Roseateles amylovorans: one gene and its partner. The protein of the gene in region 2 interacts with the protein of the main gene of each other region in a pairwise test. Links are inferred from orthologs where the notes say so. Each region holds a gene or a part of one and is shown on either strand. Other genes may lie near its edges. The genes, in order: ybgC and acpP.

Region 1 (17,283 bases), 2.8 Mb from region 2 along the record:
GCGCCCAGGTTCAATCGGAGCGTTCGTCCGAGTGGTCGCCGGGAGGTTGCCGCGGGCGGTCGCGCGCGTCGACAGCGTCGTCCTCGCCGCTGTAGTGCCGCCAGCGCGCGGTGGCCCGCTGCATCAGGTTGAGCTGCTCGCGCACCCGGGGGCAGGCGTCGCAGGCCGTCATATGCAGGGTCAGGGCGAGTCGCTCCCACCAGGGCAGGGGGCCTTGATCCTGGGCTTGCATCAGCAAGAAGGTGACTTCCTTGCAGGTTCTGCGGATTCGCATGGCGTGTCCTATCCGCGCGACGGGGAGATGGCCGCCGGTGCCTCGGCGCCGGACCCGGCTGAGATGAACCAGCGCTGCTGCAGACATTCGCGCAGACGCAGGCGCGCGCGGTGCAGCAGCACCCAGATGTTGGCGGTGGAGACGCCCGCCTCGCGGCAGATCTCGTCGGTGTCGAGCTCCAGCCATTCGCGCATCATGAACACGCGACCCTGCTGGGGCGGCAGCATCGTGACGCAGGCTTCGAGCACCTGCATGAACTCCACCTGATGCAGCGCGGCTTCAGGATCATGGCCCCAGTCCGGCGGCGTCTCGCGCCAATGGCCCGCGCCGTCGAACAGCAGGTCTTCCAGGGGTTCGTCGTCGTCCGGGCCCGCCGTGGCGGAGGCGGTCAGCTCCTTGCAGTTGCGGCGGATCTGGTCCACCAGCTTGTGCTTGAGGATGCCGATCAGCCAGGTCTTGAACTGCGAGCGGCCGTCGAAGTCGCGCGGTTTCTCGAGTGCCGCGAGCAGGGTTTCGGACACCGCGTCCTCCGCCCAGGCGTCGTTGCGCATCTGTAGCCGGGCGTAACGCAGCAGCTGCGGTCGCAGTTGCTCCAGCTCGGCGGGCCATTGGGAGGGGGACATGGGGGGGCGAAAAAATAGTTGGCGGCAGTGTAAGCAACTCGGGGTCTGCTGCGACAGACGGATGTCGCACCACACTCGCTCACCCACTTTTGACCCTGAGCGGGCGCCTGAGATTGAACCCGAACTCGGGTGGGTGGCGCGGCGAGTTCCACCTGTCATCCCAACTTTCCAACCAGGAGTCCGTTCCATGACCACTACCCGCCACCTCGTGATGTCCGCACTCACCGCCGCACTCGCCCTGGGCGCGGTCCAGCAGGCGTCGGCTGCCGATGAAAGCAAGGGCAAGGAGAAGTGCTACGGCATTGCCAAGGCCGGCCAGAACGATTGCGCCAATCTCAGTGGCTCGCATTCCTGCGCCGGACAGTCCACCATGGACGCCTCGCCCGACGAATGGAAGTACGTCGCCAAGGGCACCTGCAAATCCGCCGGCGGCATGAGCGCCGAGGCGGCCAAGCAACAGCGGATGAAGAAGTGAGCACCGGCGCCAGGCTGAAGCCGACTGCGGTCGGCGTCGGCTGGCGCCAGCCCCATTACCGCGAGGTGATGGCGACTGGCGCGGACGACGTGTCCGGCCCCGGCGGCGCGCTGTCGACGCTACGCCCGGCGAGGTCGCTCGGGGTGGACTTTCTGGAGGTCCACACCGAGAACTTTCTCGCTGCGGGCGGCGCTGCTCGTCAGATGCTGCTGGACGCCTCCACCTGCCATTCGATCAGTCTGCATGGCGTGGGTCTGGGCCTCGGATCCGCCTGCGGGCTGGACCTCACCCATCTGCGACGGATCCGTGAGCTGGCTGATCAGGTGCGACCGGTGCTGATGTCCGAGCATGCGTGTTTCGCTCGGGTGACGCCGGGTGGGCAGGGCGCTCAGGTGCTGCATGCGCAGGACCTGCTGCCCTTGCCCTTCAGTGCGGTCAGCCTGGACCTGCTGGTCGAGCAGGTGCAGATCGCTCAGGACATGCTGGGCCGCCGGCTGCTGATCGAAAACCTCAGCGCCTGCGTGGCCTGGGCGGACGATCACATCCCCGAGCCGGAATTCTTCAACCGCCTCGCGCAGCGTTCGGGCTGCGGCCTGTTGCTGGATCTGAACAATCTGTATGTCAACGCATTGAATCGCGGCCATGCTCAAAGCGATGTCGATGTCGATGTCGATGTCGATGTCGATGCCGATGCCGATGCCGATGCCGATGCCTTGCGCGCCGCATGCGCCTGGGTTGATGCGATCGATCCAAGCATCGTCGGCGAAATTCATCTGGCCGGACATCTGCGACGGGATGGCTTGGTGATCGACGATCACGGCAGCCGGGTGTGCAAGGACGTGTGGCGTCTCTACGCGCATGCCCTGCGACGGCTCGGCCCTCGGCCCACCCTCATCGAATGGGACACCGACGTGCCGCCGTGGTCGGTGCTGCTGGACGAGGTGGCGCAAGTCCGTCGGGCCCAGTCGACGCTGCAGTGGGGTGCGGGGGAGGTGATCGCATGAGCGCGCCGCAGCCAGACGTCGACCGAGCGCCCCGGGAGCCCGGTCGTGTTGACGACGAAACCGGCGACGCCGTGATGACGACGATGACGACGATGCCGATGCCGATGACGACGGCCGCGACCACGATGACCGCCCAGCGCGCGGCGCTGGACGTCGCGCAGCGTCGCTTTGTCGAGGCGCTGCGCGTGGCGCCGGACGAGGACCCGCTACGGTGGGCGCCGCCCGGCCTAGTGGCTTTGCCTGGCGTGCGCGGCGGTCTGCCCCGTGGCTTGACGGCGTACCGGCTCAACGGGTGCGTGCTGGCGGACCGAACGCTGTCGGCGGTCTATCCCCGCTTGCGGGAGCAGATGGAGGCCGAGCAGCCGGGCGGATTCGTCGCGCTGGCCTGGTCCTGCTGGCGCCGACAGGGTCCGGTCGACGCCGATCTGGGCGAATGGGGCGAGACCCTGGTGGACGCGCTGGCTGCTGCGGAATCCACGCAGGGCTCGCCACCGTCGTGGACCGATCTCGCCCGCCTGGAATGGGCGATGCACGTCTGCGAGCGCGCCGCTCAAGCGCGAGCCTTCAATGCCGAGTCCCTGGCCTTGATGGCGTCGGTGGATCCGGCGCAGTTGCAACTGCGGCTGGTGCCCGGTCTGCAGTGTGTGGTTTTGAGAGAAGCGTCGGCACGCGCCCTCAGCGAGGTGCGTGAGCTGTCCGAGTGGCTCGACCTGCCGCCCGCTGCAGCGGGCGCTGCGCCGGCGGACCAGTCGGTGGTGGTCTGGCCGGACGGCTGGCGGGCTCGTGCCCGGCCGGTGTCGTTGCCGGTCGCCACATGGATGCATGCGATGTTGCAGGGCGTGACCCTGCACCAGGCGTTGGAACGCGCCGATCCGGCCTTCGATTTCAGCGGCTGGCTGGTGGAGGCGCTGCAGTTCGGCTGGCTGAACGGCGTGCGCCGTCTTGAGGCGGATCGCTGATTCGTCGCGTGTGATCCGTCGCGTGTGGGCCGTCGCCCTACTTGCCACTTCCCAAACAATCCAAGGACATTCACATGAACACTAACACCGGCGCACTTCGGAAAGCCGCTTCGGCCGACGGCAGGGGATGGACCACCTGGCTGCGCATCCTCATCGATCCCGGCCTGCAACAGCCCAGCCTGCTGGGCGGCGCCGCGTCATGGACGGTGAACGGCGCGCAGGCCCTGGGCGCCCTGGCGGCGCGCTTGTATGTGGCCCATGTCTTCTTCCTCTCCGGCCTGACCAAGATTCGCGACTGGGAGATCACCCTGGCCCTGTTCGAGGACGAATACCACGTGCCGCTCCTGCCCCCTGAACTGGCCGCCTGGATGGGGACCGGGGGGGAGCTGGTGCTGCCGGTACTGCTGGTGCTGGGCTTGGGGGGACGCTTCGCCGCCTTGGGGCTGAGCGTGGTCAACCTGATGGCGGTGCTGAGCTTGTCTGACATCGCGCCGGCCGCACTGGTGCAGCATCAGCTCTGGGGCGGGCTGCTGTTGGGGCTGGCGCTGTATGGGCCGGGACGACTGTCGTTGGACGCGGTGGTCGCGTCGCACTTGCGCTGCGAGAAGGGCCGTTCGGGCCGTTGAAGCACGGAGGTCGTCACGCGGACCGTCGCCCTCAGATCTGCGCCTTCATCATTTGCTTGCTGCCTGCTGCCTGATAGCGGCTTGGCGGCTTGGCGGCTTGGCGGCTTGGCGGCTTGGCGGCGAGCCCCGACATCTCTTCTGATCGGGACCGGGGCGAGCCGCGAAGCTCGCTCCGGATCCTGCCCTCGGAGTCGGGGCATTACTCCCGCGGCCGGAAGGTGATGATCATCACCCGGGGCACGGTGCCGTCGGTGTCCCGCGGCAGCACCTCGGTCTTGTCCAGCGCGCGCAGGACCGCGTTGTCGAAGTCCTCCAGGCCGCTGGACTTGACGATCTTGCGGGAGACGATGGTGCCGTCCGGTGCCGCGCGCACTTCCACTTCCGCTTCCGGGTTGCTGGCACCGCCCGGATCGTTGTAGACGATGTTCGGACGGACCCGCGCCTTGATGCGGCCGGCATAGTTGGCCGATGGGCCGGAACTCTTCAGCGCCGATCCGGTGGCATTGGGCGCCCCGGTGGCACCGGCCATGCCGGCGATGCGCTGCAGGTTTTCCTGGCGCTGTTTCTCGCGCAGGGCATCGGCGTCGCGCTTGGCTTTCTCCTGCTTGGCCGCGTCGTCCTTCTTGGCCTGGTCCTGCTTGCGCTCGGCGTCCTTGCGGTCGCGTTCCTTCTTGTCGGCCTCGTCCTTCTTCTGCTGCTCGAGCTTGCGCTTTTTCTCTTCGGCGTCGCGCAGTTCCTGATCCTCGCGCTGCTTGCGCTCCTTGGCCTTGGCGATGGCGATCTCCGCGTCGCGCTGGGCCTGGATCTCTTCGCGGGTGGGCTCCTGCGGCTTCGGCGGCTCGGGCTTGGGCTTGGGTTCGACCGGTGTTTCCGGCGGAAGTTGTTCCTTGGGGGCGGCGGCCTGGGGGATGGCGGACCAGAGTTCCGCCTCCAGCGCCGGCGTGGGGGCCGAGCGCCAGTTGACGCCAAAGCTCAACGCGCCCACCAACAGGATGTGGGCCACGACCGCAAAGCCGAAGCCACGCCCCAGCCCCGGGGCGGGCGGCGGGCGAAGCGGGTCGCGATCGGGATGGAATCGGGAGACCAGGGTGCTCATCGCAGGATGTTCATCGCAGGGTGCTTGTCGACATCGGTCAGTTGTCTGCCGCACCGTTCTTCACCGACAGCCCGACCCGCTGGATGCCGGCACGCTGCAGCACATCCATGGCCTTGACCACCGCTTCGTACTTGACGTTGCGGTCGGCGGAAATGACCACCGGCGTGTTGGCATCGCCGGCCTGCGCATCCTTGACCCGCGCGGCCAGTGCCTTGAGCGGCACCGGTTGCGGATCCTGTTCACCGTCGAGCTTGAGCTTGAGCGTCTCGTCCTTGCCGACGATCACCTGGATCACATGGGTGGGCTGCTGGCGGCTTTGGCCCACGCTGGGCAGGTCCACCACGCCGGTGGTGATCAGCGGGGCGCTGACCATGAAGATGATCAGCAGCACCAGCATCACGTCGATGAAGGGCACCATGTTGATCTCGTTCATGGTGCGGCGGCGCGAACCGCTGCGGGAAGATAGGGCGGCCATGGCGTCGCTCTCCGTGGCGGTCGATCAGCGGGCCGCAGCCGGCGCGGGTTGGCCGGCGTTGCGCTGAAGGATGTTGGAGAACTCTTCGATGAAGGTCTCCAGCGTGATGGCATTGCGGTCGATCTGGCGGGCAAAGCGGTTGTAGGCCAGCACCGCCGGAATCGCCGCGAACAGGCCGATGGCCGTCGCCACCAGGGCTTCGGCGATGCCAGGCGCCACCGTGGCCAGGGTGACCTGGGTCAGGTTGGACAGGCCGACGAAGGCATGCATGATGCCCCAGATGGTGCCGAACAGCCCGACATAGGGCGACACCGAACCGACCGAGGCCAGGAACGAGAGATGCGATTCCATCGCATCGAGCTCGCGCTGATAGCTGGCGCGCATGGCGCGGCGGGCGCCGTCCAGCAGGCCGTTGGGTTCGGTGACCCGCTTCTCGCGCAGCTTCAGGAACTCCCGCATGCCGGAGGCGAAGATGCGTTCCAGCGGCGCGCCGTCGGTGCGGTTGGAGACGCTGTTGAACAGGTCGTTGAGGTTCTTGCCGGACCAGAACTCATGCTCGAAGGACTCGTTGCGTGCCTTGATGCGGCCCAGCGCGATCAGCTTGCTGAAGATCACGCTCCAACTGGCCAGCGAGACCAGCAACAAAGCGGCGATCACGAGCTGCACCGTCAGGCTGGCATGCGCGATCAGGGAGATGATGGAGAGGTCTTGGTTCATGGATTCAAGGTGATCTACAGGATCAGACAGGATCGGGCGGGATTCACAGGGATTTCAGGACAGCGCCAAGCGCAGGGCAACGGATGCTCCCGGCTGTCGGTGCTGCAGCCTTGGCCGTGGGCTTTGCCGCGCGCGGGGGCGAGTATGGGTCAAGTGCCGCCCCCATGGGCGTCGGTTGTGCTTCTGCGATGTTTCCGCGGTGCATTTGTGTGCCGGCGCTGGGCCAGGTGGTCAGGCCTGCAAGGCCTGCAGGATACGTGCCGGGATCCGGGTGGGCTTGAGGCTGCCCGCATCCACGCAGCCGATGCGGATGCGCCCTTCGGTCAACAGCAGCTCACCCCGCCAGACCTGCTGGTCGATGGTCAGGCTGGCCCGACCGATGTCGGTGGGATGGACGGTGACGCGCAGCCAGTCATCCAGGCGCGCGGGTGCCAGGTAGCGCAAGGCGGTGTCGCTGACGACGAAGATCAGGCCTTCGTCACGCCGCATGGCTTCCTGCTCGAAGCCCAGGCCGCGCAGCCATTCGGTGCGGGCACGTTCCATGAACTTCAGGTAGTTGGCATAGAACACGACGCCACCGGCATCGGTGTCCTCCCAATAGACGCGCAGCTCATGCTGGAACGCGGGCAGCGTGCCAGTGAGCGAGGACAACGGGGCGAGGGCGGTGCTGGGCATGCGGGCCTTGCGGGTCAATGGCGCAGCTGGTCCAGCCGCACCCGGATGCGCGCCAGCGCGTCTCGCAGATCCTCGGTGCTGCTGGAGAAGGACAGTCTCAGGAAGCGTTCGCCGAAGGCCGGACCGAAGTCACGCCCCGGGGTCAGCGCCACCTGCGCCTGCTGCATCAGGTCCATGCAGAGGTCCCAGCTCGACAGTCCGGTGCCTGACGCCGACGCATCGGCCCAGACATAGAAGGCGCCGTCGGGCACGACCGGCACCGGCAGGCCCATCGCTTGCAGCGCCGGGACCACCATGTCGCGACGTTGGCGCAGCTCATGGCGACGACGTTCGTATTCGGCCAGCGACTCGGGCTCGAAGCAGGCCAGGGCCGCTTGCTGAGCAATGGTCGAGGGACAGATGTAGAGGTTCTGCGCCAGCTTCTCGACCGCCGACATCATCGACGGCGGCAGCACCAGCCAGCCCAGCCGCCAGCCGGTCATGCCGAAGTATTTGGAAAAGCTGTTGATGGAGATGACGTCGTCGCCCAGCGCCAGTGCGCTGCGCCGATAGCGGTCGTCGTAGCTGATGGCCTGGTAGATCTCGTCGACGAGGGTCACGCCGCCGCGTTCCCGCACGAAGGCATGGATGCGGGCGAGTTCGTCCGGTGCGATCGAGGTGCCGGTGGGGTTGCTGGGCGAGGCCAGCAGCACCGCGCGGCTGTGGGCGGTCCAGTGCGCCTGCAACTGATCCAGCGACAGCTGGAAGCGCTGCTCGGCGCTGGAGGGCAACAGGCGCGGTGTGGCGTCCACCGCCGCGACGAAGTGGCGATTGCAGGGATAGCTCGGGTCCGGCATCAGGACCTCATCACCGGCTTCGAACAGGGCCAGGCAAGCCAACTGCAACGCAGCCGAGGCCCCGGCGGTGATGACGATGCGGGACGGATCGATCGGCAGGTTCTGCGTGTTGCGATACCAGTCGGACAGACGCTGGCGCAACGCAATCAGGCCGGTGGCCTGGGTGTAGGGCACGCGCCCGGCGGCGGTGAAACGCGCCGCGGCCTCCCGCACCGCCGCGCTGGCGCCGAAATCGGGCTCGCCGATGTTCAGGTAGATCATGTGCCGGCCGCCACGGGCCGGGTCACACACCGCCGAACGGGCGATCTCATCGGCCCGCTTGGCGCATTCCATGACATAGAAGGGTTCGATTTCCTGCAGGCGGGCGGCGAGCTTCATCGAGGTCTCCTTCTTGGCCAACATGTGGGACTGGCTGGGGTCGTGACGAATGTGGCGGTGGTCCGCGCGGGGGTCCGGTGTCGGCTCGGAATCGGCTGGATGGATCGGCTGCATCAACCGGATTGCTGAACCGGATTGCTGAACCGGCTCGCTTCCGGCCCGCTTCCGGCCAGGTCAGGCCGGTTCAACCCCGCCAACGATGCCGATCCGTGCCGAGCGGGTCAAGCCGGTGAAACGGGTCCAGCCGGTCGAGCGGGTCAATCCGGCCAATCCGGCTCATCCGGTCAATCCTGCTGATCCGGTCAAGCAAGGCTGGCCCTGTCCGATCAAATCTTCAGCCGCGAGCGGCTTTGACCTCGACCGGACGCAGGTCCGCCGCGGCGCGGTCCAGCACGCCATTGACGTACTTGTGGCCGTCAGTCCCGCCGAAGGACTTGGCCAGTTCCACGGCCTCGTTGATCGCGACCTTGTAGGGCACGTCGATGCTGTGCTTGAGCTCGAACGCGCCGATCATCAGGATCGCATGCTCGATGGGCGACAGCTCGGTGGTCTTCCGGTCCGCATGGCGGGCCAGCACCGCGTCCAGATCGGCGGCATCCTCGACGGCGCCGTAGAACACCTTGTCGTAGAGGTTGCGGTCACTCTTTTCGAAGCCTTCCTGCTCACGGGTGTGGGCATCGATCACAGCGAGCTCGTCACCGGTCAGCAGCCATTGATAGATGCCTTGCAGGGCATGCTCGCGGGCGCGGCGGCGCGCCGACTTGACCGGCGCGCGTTTGTCACCCGGTTTGGCACCCGCAGAGGTGGCCGGCTTGCCGGCGGCTGGGCCGCCGTTGTCGTGGGGGGTGTCCTTGGTCGTCACTTGAGTTCTTTCAGCAGCAGCGCCATTTCCACGGCGACCGTTCCGGCGTCGCGGCCTTTTTCGTCGGCGCGGGCCCAGGCTTGGGCGTCGTTTTCCACGGTCAGGATGGCATTGGCAATGGGCACACCGTGGTCGAGGGACAGCCGGGTCACACCGGCGCCGCTCTCATTGGCCACCAATTCGAAATGGTAGGTTTCGCCGCGAATGATGCAGCCGAGCGCCACCAGTGCGTCGAAGCGTTGGCTCTTGGCCATCGCCTGCAGCGCCACCGGCACTTCCAGGGCGCCTGGCACCGTCACATGGCGGATGTCGTCGCTCGACACGCCAAGGCGTGCCAGCTCGGCCAGGCAAGCCTTGGCCAGCGCGCCGGTGAGGGTGTCGTTGAAACGGGCCTGGACGATGCCGATACGCAGTCCGCGACCGTTCAGGGGGGCCGTCTGGCCTTTGTCAGATCCTTGCATGCGGTCCTCGCCGGTTCAGCAGTTCTGGGCGGCTTCGAAGCCGGTCACCTCGAGCCCGAAGCCGGTCATGCTGGGCATGCGGCGGGGGCTGCCGAGCAGCTTCATCTTCTGCACGCCGAGTTCGCGCAGGATCTGGGCACCAACGCCGTAGGTGCGCAGGTCCATGGTCGGACGCTTGTCGGCCTCGTCATGGCCCTTGAGCCGGTCGAGCAGGGCATCGGATTCCTCGCCGCAGTTCAGCAGCACCGCCACGCCTCGACCCTCACGCTGGAGGGCCGCTAGGGCCTCAGGCAGGGGCCATGAGTGACCGCAGCGGCCGGCTTCGAGCAGGTCCAGCGCGGAGAACGGCTCATGCACGCGGACCAGCACTTCGCTGTCCGGTGTCCATTGACCCAGCACCAGCGCCATGTGCACATTGCCGGTGCGGTCGCGGAAGACATGGCAGTCGAAGGCGCCCTGGCGGGTCTCCAGCGGACGCTGGGCGATGCGCTGGACGATCGATTCGTTGCGGCTGCGGTACTCGATCAGGTCGGCAATCGTGCCGATCTTCAGGCCGTGCTGCTCGGCGAAGACTTCCAGATCGGGCAGACGGGCCATGGTGCCGTCGTCGTTCATGATCTCGCAGATCACGCCGGCGGGCGACAGGCCGGCCATGCGCGACAGGTCGCAGCCGGCTTCGGTATGGCCGGCGCGCATCAGCACGCCGCCGTCCTGGGCTTGCAGCGGGAAGATATGGCCCGGCTGGACCAGGTCGGTCGGCACGGCGCCCTTGGCGACGGCGGCCTGGACGGTGCGGGCACGGTCGGCGGCGGAAATGCCAGTGGTCACGCCGGTGGCCGCTTCGATCGAGACGGTGAAGGCGGTGCCGTGCTTGGTGCCGTTGCGCGTGGCCATCGGCGGCAGCTGCAGTTGCTCGCAGCGGTCGCGGGTGAGCGTCAGGCAGATCAGGCCACGGCCGTACTTGGCCATGAAGTTGATGGCTTCAGGGGTGACGTGGTCCGCGGCCAGGACGAGGTCACCCTCGTTCTCGCGGTCTTCTTCGTCGACCAGGATGACCATGCGGCCGGCCGCCAGTTCGGCGACCAGCTCAGGAATCGGAGAAATAGGCATGGGCGGGATTGTAGGCGGGTAGGGGCCGGGCAAGGGCTGCGGGGATTAGGGCGGAGTCACTGGGCCGGGACTCTGCGCTTGATGGGTTCGATGGCAGACAGGCCCGGCTGAATTCGGTGGGGTGATGAGCGCTGAGGCTGTGTGGACCTCGCGACTAGAGAGGCGGGCTGCTGCCGGCGGGCCGCAGGCGCAGCCGCAGATCGCCCTCCAGCACCGTGCTGTCCAGCAGCGTGAAGCGGGGGGCGGCTTCCAGGGCGGTCAGCGCACCGAGATCCACCATGCCGCGTCCGTCGCCCATCAGCAGCGGGGCCACGTAAAGCAGCAATTCATCGACCAGGCCGGCGCGCAGCAGCGAGCCGTTGAGCTTGTAGCCGGCTTCGATGTGCAGTTCGTTGATGCCGCGCTGTCCCAGGTCGCGAATGGCCACCGCCAGGTCGACCTTGCCGGGCTTGTCATCGGCGCCGGGCGTGGCCACCAGTTCGGCGCCGTGCGCGGCCAGGATGGCGCCCCTCGGGCCGGGATCGGGCAGGGCGTGATAGATCAGCAACTGGCCCGGCGGCTGCAGGAGCCGGGCCTGGGGTGAGAGCTCCAGACGGGAGTCGATCAGTACCCGCTGCGGCTGCCTGGCGGTCTGGACCTCGCGGACATCCATCCGGGGATCGTCCTCGCGGGCGGTGCCGATGCCGGTCAACACCGCACCGGCGCGCCGGCGCCACGCATGGCCGTCACGGCGAGCCGCCGGGCCGGTGATCCATTTGCTGACGCCGTTGGCGAGCGCGGTGCGACCGTCCAGCGAGGCGGCGACCTTCATGCGCACGAACGGCCGGCCCCGTTGCATCCTGGACAGGAAACCCAGGTTGAGCTCACTTGCCGCCACGGCCAAGGGATGCGCCACCGGCAGCAGCTCGGCGCGGACACCGGCGGCATGCAGCCGCGCGAGGCCCTGGCCGGCGACCAGCGGATTGGGGTCGCCCAGTGCGCTGACCACCCGGGCGATGCCTGCCGCGATCAGGGCATCACAGCAGGGCGGGGTGCGGCCGTGATGGGCACAGGGTTCCAGCGTGACGTAAGCCGTGGCACCGCGAACATCTGCGCCTTGTTCTTGGGCATCGCGCAAGGCCATGACTTCGGCGTGGGCCTGACCCGCGGCTTGGGTATGGCCCTGGCCGAGCAGTCGGCCATCGGTGCTGACGATCACGCAGCCGACGCGCGGATTCGGATCGGTCAGGCCGATCGCCTGTTCCGCGAGGGCCAAGGCCTGTTGCAGCCAGGGCTCATCGTCAGGGCGTGGCAGGCTGGTGAAGGGGGGGGACGCATGCATGGCGCGCAGTCTAGCCGTCTGCCCGCAGCAGCCACAGGGTCAGGCCGGGGTCGTGGTCAAGGATCAAGGTCTCGAGTGACAGGTTCTGGGCTTGGCCGGCACGGTCGCGCCACTGCGCGTCGATCCGGACGGCGCGCACGGGCAGGGGATCTGCAAGCGCGGAGTCGACCGGGGCCGGACCATGGCTGCCGCCGCCACCGCCACCGCCACCGCCAGCGGCCGTCGAGGGAAGGATGCTCATGAGCGGCTGGCTCTTGGCATGCAGCTCGATGATGGCGGACGGCCCCTCCCATCGCAGCGGCAGGCTGCTGACATCCGCCCGCGGCGAGCGCAGTCGTTCGAGCTCCTGCCGGGCGAGCTGCAAGGATTCGTATTGGTGGCGGACCTCATCGGTGGCCAAGCGCAGGTGGAATTGCCATGCGGCCAAACCGGCGACACCGATCGCCATCAGCGCGATGGCGATCAACGCTTCCAGCAGGGCGATCCCAGATTGCGTGATGCGACAGCTGGGGCGATCCAAGCCAGCCTTGCATCCCTTGGCGATCTCGCCGGTTGGCTTACGCGATGGTTGGGGCCGGTTCAGGGGGCGCGCGGTGGACCGGTTGGCGTGCCGGATTGAAGGCCTGGATGGGGGGCGGCTTGCGGGCGGACATGAGGACTGACATGAGGACCGGCATGAGCACCGGCAGGCGGGCCGGCATGCGGGCCGCGCACTGGGCCGGATGGATCGGGTCGCTGTCATTGCACGGGCGTCCATCCGCCGGGCACGGGAAGGTAGCTGCCCATCTGTCGGCTGATGCGCTGGAGCACTTCCGGATCGTGCTGCAGGTTGACCGAGTCGGCGACTGCCCAGTCCGCGTCGGTCACCATCGCGCCGTGCAGGGTGGACAGGGTGCCGGCTGGGGGATGCCAGGCGATGCCGTTCCTCGCGTAGAGCAGGCCGGTGAGATGCATGGCCGCCCAGATGTCGAGCTGGCCGTCCACCAGGAGCACCAGCGGGGCGTCGATGGAGGAGGCCGGCAGCGGCTCATGCAGCGACAGGTCGCCCTCCACCCACAAGAGGCGGCGGCCGCGCGACAGGGCCAACTGCAGATCGGCGGAGCAATCGCCGGCGCAGCGCAGGCGGCTGACGGCGGGCTGCTGGCGATAGCGTCCTGCGGGATAGCCAAACACCCGCTGGAAGGCGCCGGCGCCGGATTCCACCGAGGACTGGGGCGGGCGCCGCAACGCGCTCAGCAGCGCCAGATGCTGCGAGTGCTCGGCCCAACCCATCGGGCCAAGCAGACCGTGATCGTCCGATCCCGGGTCCTCACAGGCGATGCCGCGGTCGCTGCAGCCGCGAGCCACGAGCCGAAGCTGTCCGGGCGGGCCGGCGTCGGCGAAGCGGATGCTGAACATGGGCCGGAAGGAGGGCGCGGTCGCGGTAATGCTCGGGTCCGTATCGCCCGGCAGCGGTTCGGCGCTGTCGCACCGGCATTCCCAGCGCTGCGGGCCGGTGTTGACGCAGGCGGCGGCTGGTGGCGAACCGGCCGGGCGTGCGCGATGGAAGTGGTCTCCATCGATGCGCAGCGCCCGGGCGCGGAAATCCCGGAGGTCCGGCAACGACTCGGCGCCGCCGGCTGCTGAGGATGGACCGGACGGCATCGGCGCCTGAAACGCAGGCCGACATTGCCCGTCGATGCGGCCGGTGTTGAGCATCGCGGTGGCCCATGCAAGACCCGCTTCAGCAGCTTCCGCCGCCAAGGCGGCCCGGAGGTCATTGCCGGCCACGCGCTGTGCGACGGTGAGATGTCGCCCTGCCCAGACCGCTGCCAGGGAGAGGACGAACAGCAGGAGCACGCACAGCAACAAGGTGGCCATGCCGCGTTCGGGAGGTGGGCGTGGCGTCATGGGCAGCTTTCCGTGAGGTGGTCGTTGCGCAGGCGGGTCAGCAGGTCGATCTGGTGTCGCACCGTGGCGTCGTGGCTCGCTTGGGCCACCAGTCGAAGTCGGACGCTCCGGACCTCCAGCGATCCGCGGCAGGGCGATGAGCTGCCTGGTGCTGAGGGTGGACGGCTGCCGACGCCCACGGCCGGCGCCGAGGTTGTCGGATCGGCGGTGAAGGGGCTGATGATCAGATCGGCGCGGAAACGGTCCACGCGCATCAAGGCGGGATCGGTCAGCGGCTGGAAGCGGGATCCGGTGAGTTGGTCCAGGCGTCCGTCGATCCATCGCAGCCCCGAGAGCTCGTTGCCCTTGGGTGGCAAGGGCGCGATGGGCGGCAGTGGCGCAACCGGGTGCGACGACGTACCGTTCGACGTGCCGCCCGATGCGCCGCCGCCGGGGCCCGGGGAGGGGCCCGGCTCAGCGCCGGACGCGTCGTCGCGGGAAAAGCTGTAGCTGAGCCGCTGGTCGGGATCAGTGAGGTCGATGGCGGTCTGCAGGTTGGCGGGGGGTGTGGGGCGCTCGGGTGACCACACCAGATCCTGCGGTCGGCCATGTCCGCCCGCCCGCCGCAGATCACGTTGGATCATGTCGGCCACGGCGCGCAGTTCCTGCTGCATCTGCAACTCGATCACCATCTTGTGGTGTTCACCGAGTTGAATGCCGGACCAGGCGGTGGCGCCGGCCAGCACGATCAAGCCCACGGTGAGGCCGACCATCAACTCGACCAGGCTGAAGCCGCTCATCTGGGTTCGGGCGACCGTGCGCCGGCGTGGCTCGCTCCGTGCGGTTCTGCGGCGCGATGGATGTTTGGCGAGAGCGTCAGCGTGGCTGCAGTCGTTCATGGGGATTCCTGTCTGGTTTGAGGCGTTGCTCATCCCGGGTGGCTCATCCCGGGTGGCTCAGACGGGCCAGCAATGGTCCGAGCGATCGTTGCCCTCGGCATCGAAGGCTTGGCGGCGGGACTCGCCCTGTTCCAGTCGAAGTCGCAGCCGTTGGCAATGGCGGTCTTTCACCTGGTCGCCGAGGGCGAGGGCTTCCAGGATGAATCCCGACGCAGAAGCCTCCACCAGCTGAAGCCGGTACCGCGCCTGGGGCGTCAGCGATGGCGCGGACAGCTCCTCCAGGGTCGACGCGTAGCGCGGATGGCGGCTGCGAAAGCGCTCCTGGGTGACCTGGAGCTGGCTGAGGGCCTGGATCGCCTCGGCGCGGAAGGCCTTCAGCACATGCTGTCGATAGCTGGGCAGCGCGATCGACAGCAGGACGCCGACGAGCAGCAAGGCAACCAGCAACTCGATCAGGGTGAGGCCGCGGTGAGCGGTCAGCCTTGACGGTTGCCGGCGGTGGGCGCGCGCAGCAGGCGCATGGATGCGGGGCGGCGGACTCATGCGCATCTCGGCAAGCGGGGCGAGGCGCTCTCGGTGGCGCAACTGCGGGCGCGACCGGTGATGGCCACGATGTGCCGCACCTCGCCGAGGCCTTCCTGCCTCACTTGAATGGTCGCCGCCATGGAGGCGGTGCCGTAGCGGCCGCTGAACAGCAGTGAGGTGACGTTGGCCCGCACCACGGGCTGACCGGGCGCGCGCGGCCATTGGACCTGCTTGATCGCCTGGGCGCCCGGCTGGCATTGCACCGGGCCGCTCGCCTGGCACTGGCAGCCCATCACCTGTCCCAAGTGGAGGACGTAGCAACTGCCGGCGGCGGTCTCGCCAAAGCGGATGTTGACGTTGCGTGCCCCTTGTTGTGCTTCACTGCGCGCTTGCTGCAGGTCGCTCAACACGGTCTGCGCGACATGCCCCAGGCGCTGCTGATGCACCCATTGCCGCAGCGGTGGGGCGGCGATGGTCACCAGCACCGCCAGGATGGCGACGCAGGCCAGGGACTCGATCAGGCTGAAGCCGCGAGTCGGCCGGATGGCGTCCGAGCGTACCGCCGTAGCCGAAGCCGCATTCGAATCCGAATCCAGATCCGAGGTGGACGGGACGTTAGAGGAGGGAGAGCGATGTCGCCACATGGACGCTTTCCAGAGAGTGCGGCCAGATGCCGCGATGACTGGAACTCTAGGAAAACGAGGCGCCCGCCGCGTCGCCATGAGGTGGGTAGCCGAGGCCCGCCGGAGAGGGCGTTCTTCCGGGGGGGATTCGTGTGCGTCAATGAAAAAGGCCTCCCGTGGGGGAGGCCTTCGTGTGAGGTCTGGGAGAGTGCTGAGGGCGCTGAGGGGCCCGAGGGCTCGTACGGGGCGCAGATTGCCTCGGTCTTGACGGCGGCGCCTGGTTGGGGCGCCTGCTCGCTCCGGTCCTCAGATGTCCCGGATCAGCTGGCGGAACTCGTCCACATCCTCGAAGCTGCGATAGACCGATGCGAAGCGCACATAGGCCACCTTGTCGATGCGCTTGAGCTCGCGCATGACATGCTCGCCCAGCTTAGTCGACGGGATTTCGCGCACGCCGCTGGTCAGCAGCTTTTCCTGGATGCGCTCCAGCGCGGCGTCGATCTGCTCGATGGAGACGGGTCGCTTGCGCAGCGCCAACGACATGGACGCGCGCAGCTTGCCCATGTCGAAGTCGGCGCGGGTGCCGTCCTTCTTCACCACCATGGGCAGCGCGATTTCGGCCCGCTCATAGGTGGTGAAGCGCTTTTCGCAGGACGCGCAGCGGCGCCGCCGGCGCACCACGTCGCCTTCATCCGACTCGCGGGTTTCCGACACCTGGGTGTCGCCATGACCGCAGAAGGGGCAGCGCATGCGCCTCGGCCTTTCAGCGGTAGACCGGGAACTGGCGGGTCAGTGCGGCGACCTTCGCGCGCACCGTGGCCAGATTGGCCTCGTCGTGCGGGTTGTCCAGCACGTCGGCGATCAGATGGGCGGTGGCGCGCACCTGCTCTTCCTTGAAGCCGCGGGTGGTCATGGCGGGGGTGCCCAGGCGGATGCCGCTGGTGACCATCGGCTTTTGCGGGTCGTTGGGGATGCCGTTCTTGTTGCAGGTCATGTGCGCGGCGCCCAGGATGGCCTCGGCTTCCTTGCCGGTGAGGTTCTTGGGGCGCAGGTCGACCAGCATCACATGGCTTTCGGTGCGACCGGAGACGATGCGCAGGCCGCGTTCGATCAGGGTGTCCGCCAGCACCTTGGCATTGGCGACCACTTGCTGCTGGTAGGTCTTGAACTCGGGCGTGAGGGCTTCCTTGAAAGCCACGGCCTTGCCGGCGATGACATGCATCAGCGGGCCGCCCTGGATGCCGGGGAAGATGGCCGAGTTGATCTTCTTGGCGATCGCCTCGTCGTTCATCAGGATGATGCCGCCGCGCGGGCCGCGCAGGCTCTTGTGGGTGGTCGAGGTGACCACGTCGGCATGGGGCATCGGGTTCGGATAGACGCCGGCGGCGATCAGGCCGGCGTAGTGGGCCATGTCCACCATGAAGTAGGCGCCGATTTCCTTGGCGATCTTGCCGAAGCGCTCGAAGTCGATGCGC
Region 2 (12,532 bases):
TGATGCCCTGCGCACCGGCCTCCAGGCACAGCTGTGCGGCGCGGATCACGCTGGGAATGCCCAGGTGTCGCGTATTGCGCAGCAGCGCCACCTTGTTCACATTGACGGACAGCGCGCAGCGCGCGTCATGGCGAGCGCCTTCGGGAGCGATGAGGGGATTCATGGGCGGGGCTAACCTCAGGTGAGCAGCTTCTGCACGTCCAGCAAGACCTGGCGCGTGCGCAGCGGACGATGCCCCAGATGATAGTGAAGCAGACCACGTAGCAGCGGCTTCATCGAAGCGCCCGCCGCTTCGCAGGCCTGTTGCAAGGCCGCCGAGCTGCCGTGCATCAGGGCGGCCTGCAACTGGATCAGCGCCTGACCCTGAAGTTGGGGCGCGTCATGGTTGGGCACGATCACGCCGGACTCGGCCGAAATCATGTAGGGACGCTCCGGCTCCAGGGGCGCTTGTGTGGTGGCCAGCACGCTGAGATCGGGCAGCAGACCGCATTCGGACAACAGCCGCAGTTCGAAGGCACGGAGCGCGGCCTGAGCGGTGTCCACCGCATTGAGCTGCGGGAGCAGCTCGGCGTAGGTGTCGAAGAGCGCGGGTTGCGCATCCTGACGCGGCAGGAACTTCAGCAGCAGCTCGTTGACGTAATAGCCACTGAACAGCGCAGCCCCGCCGGGCAGCGTCTGCCCGCCGACCCATTCCGCGCCGCGCAGGGTCTGGACCTCGGCGGCACCGTCCTCATTCATTTTCGACGGCTTGCTCAGCGTGACCTGCAGCCGCAGGAACGGCAGCAGCACCGAACGCAGCTGGGAGTACGGCCGCTTCGCCCCTTTGGCGACCACCGACAGCCGGCCCTGATCGCGGGTGAACAGATCCAGCACGAGGCTGGTCTCGCTCCAGTCGTAGTGATGAAGGACAAAAGCCGCCTGGGTCGCAGGCGGCTTAGCGCGTGTGGCCATGGCCTCTCAACGGAATCATCCCTCGTCCCAAGATCAACCGAAACGGACACGAACACGGAAACGGAGAAGCGCGGAGGGCCGCGTCCACCGGGCGCGGCATCCCCTTGGGCTTCATTCGTAGCCGTAGGACCGCAGATGCTCTTCCGAATCCGCCCAGCCGGAGCGGACCTTCACCCACAGCTCAAGGAAGACCTTGGCGTCCATCAGCGTTTCCAGCTCCTGGCGGGCTTCGGAGCCGATCCGCTTCAGGCGTTCACCGCCCTGGCCGATGATCATGCCCTTCTGGGCCTCACGCTCCACGACGATGGTGGCGGCGATGCGGCGCAGGTTGCCCTCTTCTTCCCAGCGGTCGATGACGACGGTGGCGGCATACGGCAACTCATCACCGGTCAGCCGGAAGAGCTTCTCGCGGATCATCTCGCTGGCCAGGAACTTCTCGCTGCGGTCGGTCAGCGCTTCCTGGTCGTAGAACCATTCCTGCTCGGGCAGGTAGGGCTTGAGGATCTGGAACAGCCGCTGGACGTCCGAATTCTTCTGCGCCGACAGCGGCACGAATTCGCTGAAATTGCGACGCTCCTGCATGCTCTTGAGCCACGGCATCAGCTCGGCACGGCGATTGACCGCATCCAGCTTGTTGGCGATGAGCACCACCGGCTTGTCCTGCGGCAGCAGCGACAGCACCTTGGCGTCATCCAGGCCGAAGCGGCCCGCCTCGACGACGAACAGCACCAGGTCCACATCGGCCAGCACGCCCTGCACCGTGCGGTTCAGGTTGCGGTTCAGCGCCGAGCTGTGACGGGTCTGGAAGCCCGGGGTGTCGACGAACACGAACTGGGTCTCGTCCACCGTGCGCACGCCGGTGATGCGGTGCCGCGTGGTCTGCGCCTTGCGCGAGGTGATGGACACCTTCTGGCCCACCAGCGCATTCAGCAGCGTCGACTTGCCGACGTTGGGCCGCCCGACGATCGCGATCAGGCCGCAGCGGGTATCGCCGTCGAAGACCGGGGGCGCACCGACACCGCCGCGCACGGCGGAAGCGTCGTCATCGAGGGCGTCCTCCCCGTCGCCGTGGTCGTCGACGTCATCGCCGTCATCGCCGTCATCCTCGCCTTCCACCTCAGCAGTGTCGTCGTCGGACTCATCGCCTTGGGCCCGTTGAACCGGCTGCAGGTCGTCGTGGTCGACATCGCCCTCTTGAACGGCTGCAGCGCCCGCAGACGCCTGGGGCGTCTCATCGGTCACGCCATCAGACGGGAGTTGTTGAGCTGCAGCCGCATCCGAAGATGAGCCGCCGCGTTTTTTTGCATTCATGGGAATTGCCTTATCAGTCGCGCAAGCCGGTCCCGGGCTTGTCGCCGGCGAGCAGCTCGTCAAGGACCTGCCGCGCCGCTTCCTGCTCCGCGATGCGTCGGGAGCGGCCGTCGCCATTCTTGGCCAGGTTCAATGATGCGACCTGGCATTCGACGGTAAATGTCTGGGCGTGCGCCTGACCGCGAGTTTCAACAATGCGGTAGGCCGGCACCGGCAGCCGACGCGCCTGCAGCCATTCCTGCAGGGCGGTCTTGGCGTCCTTGGCCCAGTTGTCGATGCCGCTGCCGGCGATCAGGTCGCCCAGCAGCCGTTGCACGATGGTGCGGGCGGCGTCGTAGCCGCCGTCGAGAAATGCAGCGCCGATCACCGCTTCCAGCGCGTCGGCCAGGATGGACGGACGCTGAGCGCCGCCACCGCGGGCCTCGCCTTCGCTCATCCGCAGCGCCTCGGGCATCTGCAGTTGAAGCGCCAGCTTGTGCAGGCTGTCCTCGCGTACCAGATGAGCGCGGATGCGGGTGAGATCACCCTCGTCAGAGCCCATGAAGCGGTCGAACAGCAGCGTCGAGACGGTCAGGTTCAGCACCGCGTCGCCGAGGAACTCGAGGCGCTCGTTGTGCTGCTGACCGAAGCTGCGGTGCGTCAGCGCGCGCTGAAGCAGCGCCGCTTGCGAGAAGCGGTAGCCCAGACGTTGCTGAAGTGCATCGAGCGCTTGCGGGTTCATGTTGGGTGTCAGTTGGACTCGCCTTTGTACTTGATCAGCAGCGAGACCGGGCCGAACAGGGAGACTTCCTTGTCATAAGCAAAGCTGATCTTCACCTTTTCTTCATTTTTGGTGATGACCAGATCCTGCGGCTGGATGCTGACGATCGAGAACTCGACGTCCTTGGTCCGGCTGAATGCCGAACGCGCTTCCGCCACGGTGCTGGGGCCGCTCTTGGCGATGCGGTTGATCGCCTGCTGGATGGTGTAGTACTCCATCACCGTCGGCGTGACACGCATGCCCACGATCGCCAGGAAGCCGAGGATCACGGCCCAGAACAGCAGGCCCAGCAGACTGATGCCACGTTGATGGTTGCGAGCGCTGCGCATTGCGAGTTTCTCCCTGTCCTTGTTGGTGATCGACTGATCGGGACTGTTGATCGATGAAGGTGCTTGAGACGTCAGCCGACGGCCATCCTCAGCGGATGCTGCCGACACGCTTGATGTTGCCGAAATTCATCCACACGACGAAGGCTCGGCCGACGATGTTCTCGTCCGGCACGAAACCCCAGTAGCGGGAATCCTGCGAGTTGTCGCGGTTGTCGCCCATCATGAAGTAATGGCCGGCCGGCACCTTGCAGGTCACGCCGTCCAGCGTGTAGGTGCATTGGTCCGAATACGGGAAGTCGTAGATCTTGCGGATGGCCTCGCGCGGTGCGGGGTCGACCAGGATCTCATGCTCCACCGGGCCGAGCTTCTCGGTGAAGCGGGGGCGGAAGCGCATCGAATTCGGATCCTCGTCGAAGAAATCGCCCAGGGACTGGGTCTCGATTTCCTTGCCGTTCACATACAGGCGCTGGTTGCTGTAGCGGATCTCGTCGCCCGGCAAGCCGACAGCGCGCTTGATGTAGTCGATGCTGGGGTTCTGTGGGTAGCGGAACACCACCACGTCGCCACGCTGGACGTCATGGTTGCTGATGATCTTCTTGTTGATCACCGGCAGGCGGACGCCGTAGTGAAACTTGTTGACCAGGATCAGGTCGCCGATGAGCAGCGTCGGGACCATCGAGCCGGACGGGATCTTGAACGGCTCGAACAGGAAGGACCGCAGCAGGAAGACGATCAGGATCACCGGGAACAGGCCGGCGGTCCAGTCCAGCCACCAGGGCTGACGCAGGACTTCCTGTCGGGCACCTTCGACGTCTCCGTCCACCCGGTCGATGCCCTGGGCCGCCAACGAGGCGCGACGTTGGGTGTCGGCCTCCGTCAGGCGCGCCGCCGCGCGGCGGCGCGCGGGCTGGAAGTGGAACCGTTCGGCCACCCAGTAGCCGAGCGTGACCGTGGTCAGGATCAGCAGCAGGAGCGAGAAATTGCCGTTCCAGTAGCCGGTGTACCAGCCGCCCAGGTAGGCGATCAGGGCGGCATACAGCAGCCCGGTCAGTGCACTCATCGCTTTCATTCTTCGACTTGTAGGATGGCCAGGAAGGCTTCTTGAGGCACCTCCACCGAACCGATTTGTTTCATGCGCTTCTTGCCCGCCTTCTGCTTTTCGAGCAGCTTGCGTTTGCGACTGATGTCACCGCCGTAGCATTTTGCCAGCACGTTCTTGCGCAGGGCCTTGATGTTCTCCCGCGAGATGATGTTGGCGCCGATCGCGGCCTGGATCGCCACGTCGTACATCTGGCGCGGGATGATCTCCCGCATCTTGGCCGCCACCTGGCGTCCGCGGTATTGCGATTGCGACCGGTGCACGATCAGCGAGAGCGCATCGATGCGGTCGCCGTTGATCAGCATGTCGACCTTGACGACGTCGGACGCGCGGTATTCCTTGAATTCGTAGTCCATCGACGCATAGCCGCGGGACACCGATTTCAGCTTGTCGAAGAAGTCCAGCACGATCTCGGCCAGCGGAATCTCGTAGGTCAGCATGACCTGACGGCCGTGATAGGCCATGTTGAGCTGCACGCCGCGCTTCTGGTTGGCCAGCGTCATCACCGGGCCGACATACTCTTGCGGCATGTACAGGTGGACGGTGACGATCGGCTCACGGATCTCGCCGATCTTGCTCTGCTCGGGCATCTTGGACGGGTTTTCCACCTCGATCACTTCGCCGTCACCGAGTTGCACCTCGTACACCACGCTCGGGGCGGTGGTGATCAGGTCCTGGTCGAATTCACGCTCCAGCCGCTCCTGCACGATCTCCATGTGCAGCAGGCCCAGGAAACCGCAGCGGAAGCCGAAGCCCAGCGCCTGGGACACTTCCGGCTCGAAGCGCAGCGAGGCGTCGTTGAGCTTGAGCTTCTCCAGCGCATCGCGGAGCTGGTCGTATTCGCTGGCCTCGGTCGGATAGAGACCGGCGAAGACCTGGGGCTGGATTTCCTTGAAGCCGGGCAGCGCCTCGGCCGCCGGGCCCAGGTTGTTCGGCAGCTTCTTTTCCAGGGTGATGGTGTCACCCACCTTGGCCGCTGCCAGTTCCTTGATGCCGGCGATGATAAAGCCGACCTCGCCCGCGTTCAGTTGGTCGCGGTTCTCGGATTTGGGGGTGAACACACCCAGGTGCTCGGCCGGATAGATGGCGTTGGTCGCCATCATGCGGATGCGCTCGTTCTTCTTGAGCGTGCCGTCGACCACCCGCACCAGCATCACAACGCCGACATAGTTGTCGAACCAGGAGTCGATGATCATGGCGCGCAGCGGGGCCTCGACCACGCCCTTGGGCGGCGGCATGCGGGCGATCACCGCCTCGAGGATGTCGTCCACGCCCATGCCAGTCTTGGCCGAGCACGGGATCGCGTCGGCAGCGTCGATGCCGATGACGTCTTCGATCTCCTCCTTGGCACCTTCCGGGTTGGCCTGCGGCAGGTCCATCTTGTTCAGGACCGGCACGACCTCCACGCCCAGCTCCAGCGCGGTATAGCAGTTGGCAACGGTCTGCGCCTCAACGCCCTGGCTGGCGTCCACCACCAGCAGCGCGCCTTCACAAGCGGACAAGGACCGGCTGACTTCATAAGAGAAGTCGACGTGTCCGGGGGTGTCGATGAGGTTGAGGTTGTAGATCTGGCCGTCCCGCGCCTTGTATTGCAGGGCGGCGGTCTGGGCCTTGATGGTGATGCCGCGTTCGCGCTCGATGTCCATCGAGTCCAGCACCTGCGCTTCCATCTCGCGGTCCGACAGTCCCCCGCAGCGTTGGATGATCCGGTCAGCGAGCGTGCTCTTGCCGTGATCGATGTGGGCAATGATGGAGAAATTGCGGATGTGGTTCATGGACTCAGTCGGGGGCCGCAGGGCTGAAGGCTACATCGACCCAGCCGCGATTTGAACGGCGATGTCGGGGTCCCTGTGCACGGCGATGCGCCCCCTGGCGGGGAGCGCGCTGGACATAAAAAAAAGGCACGTCGAAACGGTGACGCGCCTTCCAACAAAACTTATGGCAACTGCTTGTTGGGCTTTCATTGTAGCCAAAAGGCCTGCCCTGGAAACCGCATGGATGCGAGCTTCGCGGGCGTTGCCCTTCGCCAACAGGAACTTCATCCACAGGTTATCCACAAAAAGCTGAGGACATCCTGTGGATGGCGCCGACCCATCAGGAGGGAGCCAGGATTCACCGTCAAGATCGCTACAAACGCAGCCAGAGGCGGTGCGATTGTAGCGGAGCGAAGCATGAATCCTTGTCATTGGTCACAGGCGTTAGCGAGCACCAACCGACGCATAGAGGGGACGGATGACCCGCTCCAGGCGGTGGCTTTCCGCATCGTGGAAAGCCCCAGCCCGTCGGTAGGTTGAGGCCAGCGGCCCGCCTGCCGGGGTCGCGTCAGCCCTTACCGGGCTTCAGCAGGACGTAGGTCACCGCGTCGGCACGGCGGACGAGCATCTGCAGCGGCTTGCCCTTCTCGACCTTGGCCAGCAGCGCCTGGAACTGCTTCAGCGTCTTGATCTCGGTGTTGTTGACCGAGAGGATCAGGTCGCCAGGACGCAATCCGGCGCGTGCGGCAGGACCATCCACCGACTCGATCTTGAGGCCGCCGGGGAGCTTGAGCTCCTTGCGCTGCGCATCGGTCAGCTCACTCACCGCCAGACCCCAGGCCTGCGCGCCGCCGGTGGCTGGCGCTTCCGGTTCCGGCGTGGCGGCGGCGCGGTCATCCGGCAGCGCTTCCAGGGTCGCCGTCAGCTCCTTGGTGGCGCCGCGACGGAAGACCTGCAGCTTGACCTTGCTGCCGGGCGCGGTGCCGGCTGCCAGACGACGAAGGTCCACCGCCTTCTCGACGGTCTTGCCATCGAACCGGGTGATGACGTCACCGAGCTCGAGCCCGGCCTTCTCCCCCGGCCCGCCCGCCGTGATGCGGGTCACCAGCGCACCCTGGGCCTTGCCCAGGCCGATCGCTTCCGCGACTTCCTTGCTCAGGTCATCGGGATAGACGCCCAGCATGCCGCGGGTCACACGCCCGTTGCTGCGCAGCTGATCCGCCACCCGCATGGCTTCGTCGATGGGAATCGCGAACGAAATGCCCATGAAGCCGCCGGACTGGCTGTAGATCTGCGAGTTGATGCCCACCACCTCGCCACGCAGGTTCAGCAACGGGCCACCCGAGTTGCCGGGATTGATGGCCACATCGGTCTGGATCAGCGGCAGCAGGTCGCCGGTGTCACGTGCCTTGGCGCTGACGATGCCGGCCGTCACCGTGTTGTCGAAGCCGAACGGCGAGCCGATCGCCATCACCCACTCGCCGACCTTGAGCCGGGTCACATCGCCCATGCGCAGCATCGGCAGGCCGGTGGCCTCGATCTTCAGGACCGCGACATCGGTGCGACGGTCCAGTCCGACGACCTTGGCCTTGAACTCGCGCTTGTCTGTCAGGGTGACCATCACCTCGTCGGCCTCGTCGACGACATGCGCATTGGTCATCACATAGCCATCCGCACCGATCACGAAGCCTGATCCCAGACCGCGGCGCTGCGGCGACTCGTCGTCGCCGTCGTCATCGTCGGGTGCGGGGGAAGGCGACGGCGCCGGATTGCCCTTGCGCTGCGGCGGCACCGGGATGCCGAACCGGCGCAGGAACTCGCGCATCTGCTCATCGAGCTGCGCATTGGCGCCGGGCTTGATGCGTTCCGAGGTGCGGATGTTCACCACCGCCGGTCCCGCCAGTTCCACCAGGGCACTGAAGTCCGGCAAGGCGCGGGCCAGTTCAGGCACCGGCGCCGCCGACACAGCTGGCGTGACTGGAGCGGCCGGCGCGGCCGGCGGGTTCTGAGCGGCGGCCAGCAACGGTGCGCTCAAAGCTGCGACGCTGCCAAGCGCCAGGACGAGTCGGCGGAGGGTGTGGGGCATGGACACTCGTGTCGGGAATAGCAGGAAAACAGGGCTCACATCATGCACGGAAATCGCCAAGCTCATGCCATGAAGAGGTGAATGCGGAGTAACGGCCAGGCCGCACCCGCGCTTCGGCGGGACACGGCCAGATGACGATGGCGCCAGAATCGCCAGGACGCCTCGACCGGGGTGAGGCGAAGCAGCATCCAATGTTCGACGTCCACCAGCACGATCGGCACCACCGGCACGATGGCCTGATTGGCAAGCCGCGAGCCTGCCGCGGGTTGCGCATGGGCGCCGACCGGGGCGTCAACGAGGGCGTCACCATCGTGAGTGGCAGCGACATCAGTATCGGCAGTTGCGCCCAGCGGCGCATCCTGCTGCCACCACCATTGCACGCCATCCCAGCGCAGGATCTGAGCGCGGCTCTGTAGACGACACCGGGCGGCGATGACGGCAGCAAGTCCGATCAGCACACTCGCACCGAGGGCACCGGTCATCGGCAGGAGATGCTGAAGCAACGCCAGCGCGGCGGTGCCAGCGCTGAAACCCACCAGGCCGATCACCAGGCGGCGCCAGCGGTGTTCAGGCGCGCATGAAAAACGCCGGGACACAGCCCGGCGTGAGATCAATGCATGGAGATCGGTCGACCCGTCGCGGCCCTCGGCGCCACCTGAGGCGGTGGCTCGAGCGGACGGGTCGTCGGTCATGGTCGAACGCGCAGTGCAGGCGTCGCAACCGGGGACAGCCCGATCAGACCCGCTTGAAGATCAGCGTGCCATTCGTGCCGCCGAAACCGAAGTTGTTCTTCGCGGCGTACTCGATCGGCATCTTCCGCGCCTCGTTGGCGCAGTAGTCCAGATCGCAGGCGGGATCTTGGTTGAAGATGTTGATCGTCGGCGGCGCGATCTGCTGATGCAGCGCCATGACGGTGAACACCGATTCAATGCCACCGGCACCACCAAGCAGGTGGCCCGTCATGGACTTGGTCGACGAGACCACCAGGCCGTTCTTGGCGTAGTCGCCGAAGGCCTGCTTGATGGCATTGGTCTCGTTGGCATCACCCAGCGGCGTCGAGGTGCCGTGGGCGTTCATGTACTGGATCTGATCGGGATTGAGACCCGCGTTGCGCAGCGCGTTGCGCATGGAACGGGTCGGGCCATCCACGTCCGGAGCGGTCATGTGGAAGGCGTCGGCGCTCATGCCGAAGCCGACCAGCTCGGCATAGATCTTCGCGCCGCGCTTCTTGGCGTGTTCGTATTCTTCGAGCACCAGCACGCCGGCGCCCTCGCCCAGGACAAAACCGTCGCGATCCTTGTCCCAGGGACGGGAGGCGGTCTTGGGATCGTCATTGCGGGTGGACAGCGCACGGGCTGCGGCGAAACCGCCGACGCCCAGCGGCGAGACCGTGGACTCGGAGCCGCCGGCCACCATCACATCCGCATCACCGGCTTCGATCATGCGGCTGGCTTGGCCAATGCTGTGCAGACCGGTGGTGCATGCCGTCACGATGGCCAGGTTCGGGCCCTTGAAGCCGCACTGGATCGAGACATGGCCGGAGATCATGTTGATGATCGAGGCCGGCACGAAGAACGGAGAGATCCGACGCGGCCCGCGGGCGGTCAGCTCCGCATGGGTCTCTTCAATCATGGGCAGGCCGCCGATGCCGGAACCGACCAGCACGCCGATGCGCTCGGCCAGCTCCGGGCTGAGCGCATCGCCGGTGGGCAGTCCGGAGTCACGCACCGCCTGCAGGGACGCCGCCAATCCGTAATGGATGAAGGTGTCCATGTGTCGCGCTTCTTTGGCGGGGATGTAGTCATCCACCTTGAAGCCCTTCACCTCACCCGCGAAATGGCATGCCAGGTTGCTGGCATCGAATCGGGTGATGGTGTCAATGCCGGATTGACCGGCCACGATGTTGGCCCAGCCCTGCTCAACCGTGTTACCCACGGGACTGATCAGGCCAAGACCGGTGACGACGACGCGACGACGGCTCATGCTCAATGATTGAAGTGGTACTGCGGGAACTGACAGCGTCAGACAGGCCGATCAGGCCTTCTGGTGCTTGACCGCGTAGTCGATCGCCAGCTGGACGGTGGTGATCTTTTCGGCTTCTTCGTCCGGGATTTCGATGCCGAACTCGTCTTCGAGGGCCATCACCAGTTCCACGGTGTCCAGAGAATCGGCGCCCAGGTCGGCCACGAAGGCCTTCTCATTGGTCACATCGGCTTCGGGCACGCCGAGTTGCTCGGCGATGATTTTCTTGACACGTGCTTCGATATCGCTCATGACTCCTCCAGGAGGGGATTGCTAGAACAACCCGGGATTCTAAGGCCTTAGAGCGGCGCCTCTAGTTCGCGCGTCCCGAGACGCCATGTTCCTGCGGGGAACCTGAACGCGCTCGCACTCTATCAGCCCTACACCGGCCGGGTGAATCCGGTGGGCATGTCCGCCGCAAGGCGAACGCGCCACGATGAGGTACTACAGGGTCCGCATCTTTCTCGATCAGTCGGTGGCGGCCGTCTGCGCTGCCACCGCACCGGGCGAGAACGATCAACTCATGAACATGCCGCCATTGACATGCAACTCGGTGCCGGTGATGTAGCCGGCCTCAGGCGACGCCAGGAAGGCCACCGCATGCGCGATCTCGGCCGGATCACCGAGTCGACCCAGCGGAATCTGCGCCAGCAGCGCGGTCTTCTGGGCCTCGGGCAGGACTTCCGTCATGTCGGTGGCGATGAAACCGGGGGCCACACAGTTCACGGTGATCGAGCGGCTGCCCAGCTCACGAGCCAGGGCACGCGTCATGCCTGCCACACCAGCCTTGGCGGCCGCATAGTTGGCCTGACCGGCATTGCCGGATGCGCCCACCACCGACGTGATGCTGATGATGCGGCCGTAGCGCTGCTTCATCATCGTCCGCATCACCGCGCGGCTGGCACGGAACACCGCCTTGAGATTGGTGTCCAGCACCGCATCCCAGTCCTCGTCCTTCATCCGCATCGACAGCATGTCGCGCGTGATGCCGGCATTGTTGACCAGCACCTGAAGGCCGCCGTCCTGCTTGACGATCGCATCGATCAGGGCCTCCACGGCCGCGCCGTCGTTGACATTCACCACTGCGCCGCGGCCACCGTGCGGCTGCAGCACCTCGGTGATCGCCTGGGCACCCGCTTCACTGGTCGCCGTGCCGATCACGACGAAGCCCTTCTGGGCCAGCGTCAGGGCGATGGCACGACCGATGCCGCGACTGGCGCCGGTCACCAAAGCGACTTGCTTGTTCTCACTCATCTCGAATTCCTCAGCTCAACAGGGTCTTGGCATCAGCCAGCGAGGCCGGATCGAACACCGTGGTGCTGACGATCTCGCCGTCAATGCGCTTGGCCATGCCCGCGAGCACCTTGCCAGGACCGCATTCGATGACCGTCGTCAGGCCGCGGGCCTTGATCGCCTGCACCACTTCAACCCAGCGTACCGGGCCGAAGGCCTGGCGATACAGCGCATCGCGCAGTGCATCGGCACCCTCAGTGATGGCCACGTCGATGTTGTTGATGACCGGGAAGGCCGGCACCTTGAAATCGACAGTCGCCAGCTTCTCGCGCAGGCGCTCGGCTGCGGGCTTCATCAGACTGGAATGGAACGGCGCGGAGACCGGCAGCGGCAGCGCGCGCTTGGCGCCCGCGGCCTTGAGGGCCTCCATCGCCTGCTCCACGCCCGCCTTGCTGCCCGCGATGACGGTCTGCCTGGGATCGTTGAAATTGACGGCTTCGACCACTTCGCCGCTGGCCACAGCCACCTGAGCGCAGACCTCACGCACCACCGCGGCCTCCAGGCCCAGGATGGCGGACATCGCGCCGACACCCACCGGCACGGCCTCCTGCATCGCCTGGGCACGCAAGCGCACCAGCGGCAGCGCATCGGTCAGGCTGAGCGCCCCCGAGGCCACCAGCGCCGTGTACTCACCCAGCGAATGTCCGGCGGCGACCGCGGGCACCAGGCCGGTCTCGGCGATCCAGGCGCGATAGCAGGCGATGCCGGCCGTCAACATGACCGGTTGCGTGTTCGTGGTCAGGTCGAGCTGTTCCTTCGGACCTTGCTTGATCAGCGCACCCACGTCCTCGCCCAGCGCGGCCGAGGCTTCAGCCAGCGTGCCCACCACCTCGGGATGATCTCCCCAGGCGTCCAGCATGCCCACCGATTGCGACCCTTGGCCGGGAAAGACGAATGCAAAGCTCTTGCTCATGATGTTCGAACTGA

What was found.
Region 1: the proteins of acpP (region 2) and ybgC interact in binary tests that used the Escherichia coli proteins (3 or more experiments, as listed by UniProt). The link is inferred for Roseateles amylovorans from one-to-one orthologs.

Annotation. Positions count from the first base shown.
Region 1 is NZ_CP104562.2:2,496,853-2,514,135, forward strand. What follows is about bases 5,181-7,913. They hold ybgC (tol-pal system-associated acyl-CoA thioesterase), read right to left. Parts: upstream 6,880-7,913; coding sequence 6,481-6,879; downstream 5,181-6,480. Other genes in these bases: tolR (protein TolR), read right to left, coding at 5,181-5,532; tolQ (protein TolQ), read right to left, coding at 5,557-6,249; N4261_RS10640 (pyridoxal phosphate-dependent aminotransferase), read right to left, coding at 6,939-7,913. In the rest of the region: N4261_RS10590 (anti-sigma factor family protein), read right to left, coding at 11-274; N4261_RS10595 (sigma-70 family RNA polymerase sigma factor), read right to left, coding at 283-897; N4261_RS10600 (BufA1 family periplasmic bufferin-type metallophore), read left to right, coding at 1,085-1,372; N4261_RS10605 (MbnB/TglH/ChrH family RiPP precursor modification enzyme), read left to right, coding at 1,369-2,376; N4261_RS10610 (hypothetical protein), read left to right, coding at 2,373-3,335; N4261_RS10615 (DoxX family protein), read left to right, coding at 3,410-3,961; cell envelope integrity protein TolA, read right to left, coding at 4,161-5,057; more of tolR, read right to left, coding at 5,095-5,180; more of N4261_RS10640, read right to left, coding at 7,914-8,138; transcription antitermination factor NusB, read right to left, coding at 8,473-9,000; ribH (6,7-dimethyl-8-ribityllumazine synthase), read right to left, coding at 8,997-9,461; ribBA (bifunctional 3,4-dihydroxy-2-butanone-4-phosphate synthase/GTP cyclohydrolase II), read right to left, coding at 9,477-10,571; bifunctional diaminohydroxyphosphoribosylaminopyrimidine deaminase/5-amino-6-(5-phosphoribosylamino)uracil reductase RibD, read right to left, coding at 10,726-11,892; N4261_RS10665 (type IV pilus modification PilV family protein), read right to left, coding at 11,903-12,412; N4261_RS10670 (hypothetical protein), read right to left, coding at 12,631-13,782; N4261_RS10675 (PilW family protein), read right to left, coding at 13,779-14,561; and 4 more genes.
Region 2 is NZ_CP104562.2:5,277,058-5,289,589, forward strand. Bases 8,945-11,711 are described here. They hold acpP (acyl carrier protein), read right to left. Parts: upstream 10,565-11,711; coding sequence 10,325-10,564; downstream 8,945-10,324. Other genes in these bases: N4261_RS21865 (hypothetical protein), read right to left, coding at 8,945-8,982; fabF (beta-ketoacyl-ACP synthase II), read right to left, coding at 9,026-10,273; fabG (3-oxoacyl-ACP reductase FabG), read right to left, coding at 10,829-11,566; fabD (ACP S-malonyltransferase), read right to left, coding at 11,577-11,711. Also shown: N4261_RS21825 (pyridoxine 5'-phosphate synthase), read right to left, coding at 1-163; DNA repair protein RecO, read right to left, coding at 178-951; GTPase Era, read right to left, coding at 1,063-1,980; rnc (ribonuclease III), read right to left, coding at 2,276-2,983; N4261_RS21845 (DUF4845 domain-containing protein), read right to left, coding at 2,992-3,351; lepB (signal peptidase I), read right to left, coding at 3,440-4,420; lepA (translation elongation factor 4), read right to left, coding at 4,417-6,225; N4261_RS21860 (DegQ family serine endoprotease), read right to left, coding at 6,773-8,290; more of N4261_RS21865, read right to left, coding at 8,353-8,944; more of fabD, read right to left, coding at 11,712-12,518. UniProt on the Escherichia coli protein: Carrier of the growing fatty acid chain in fatty acid biosynthesis.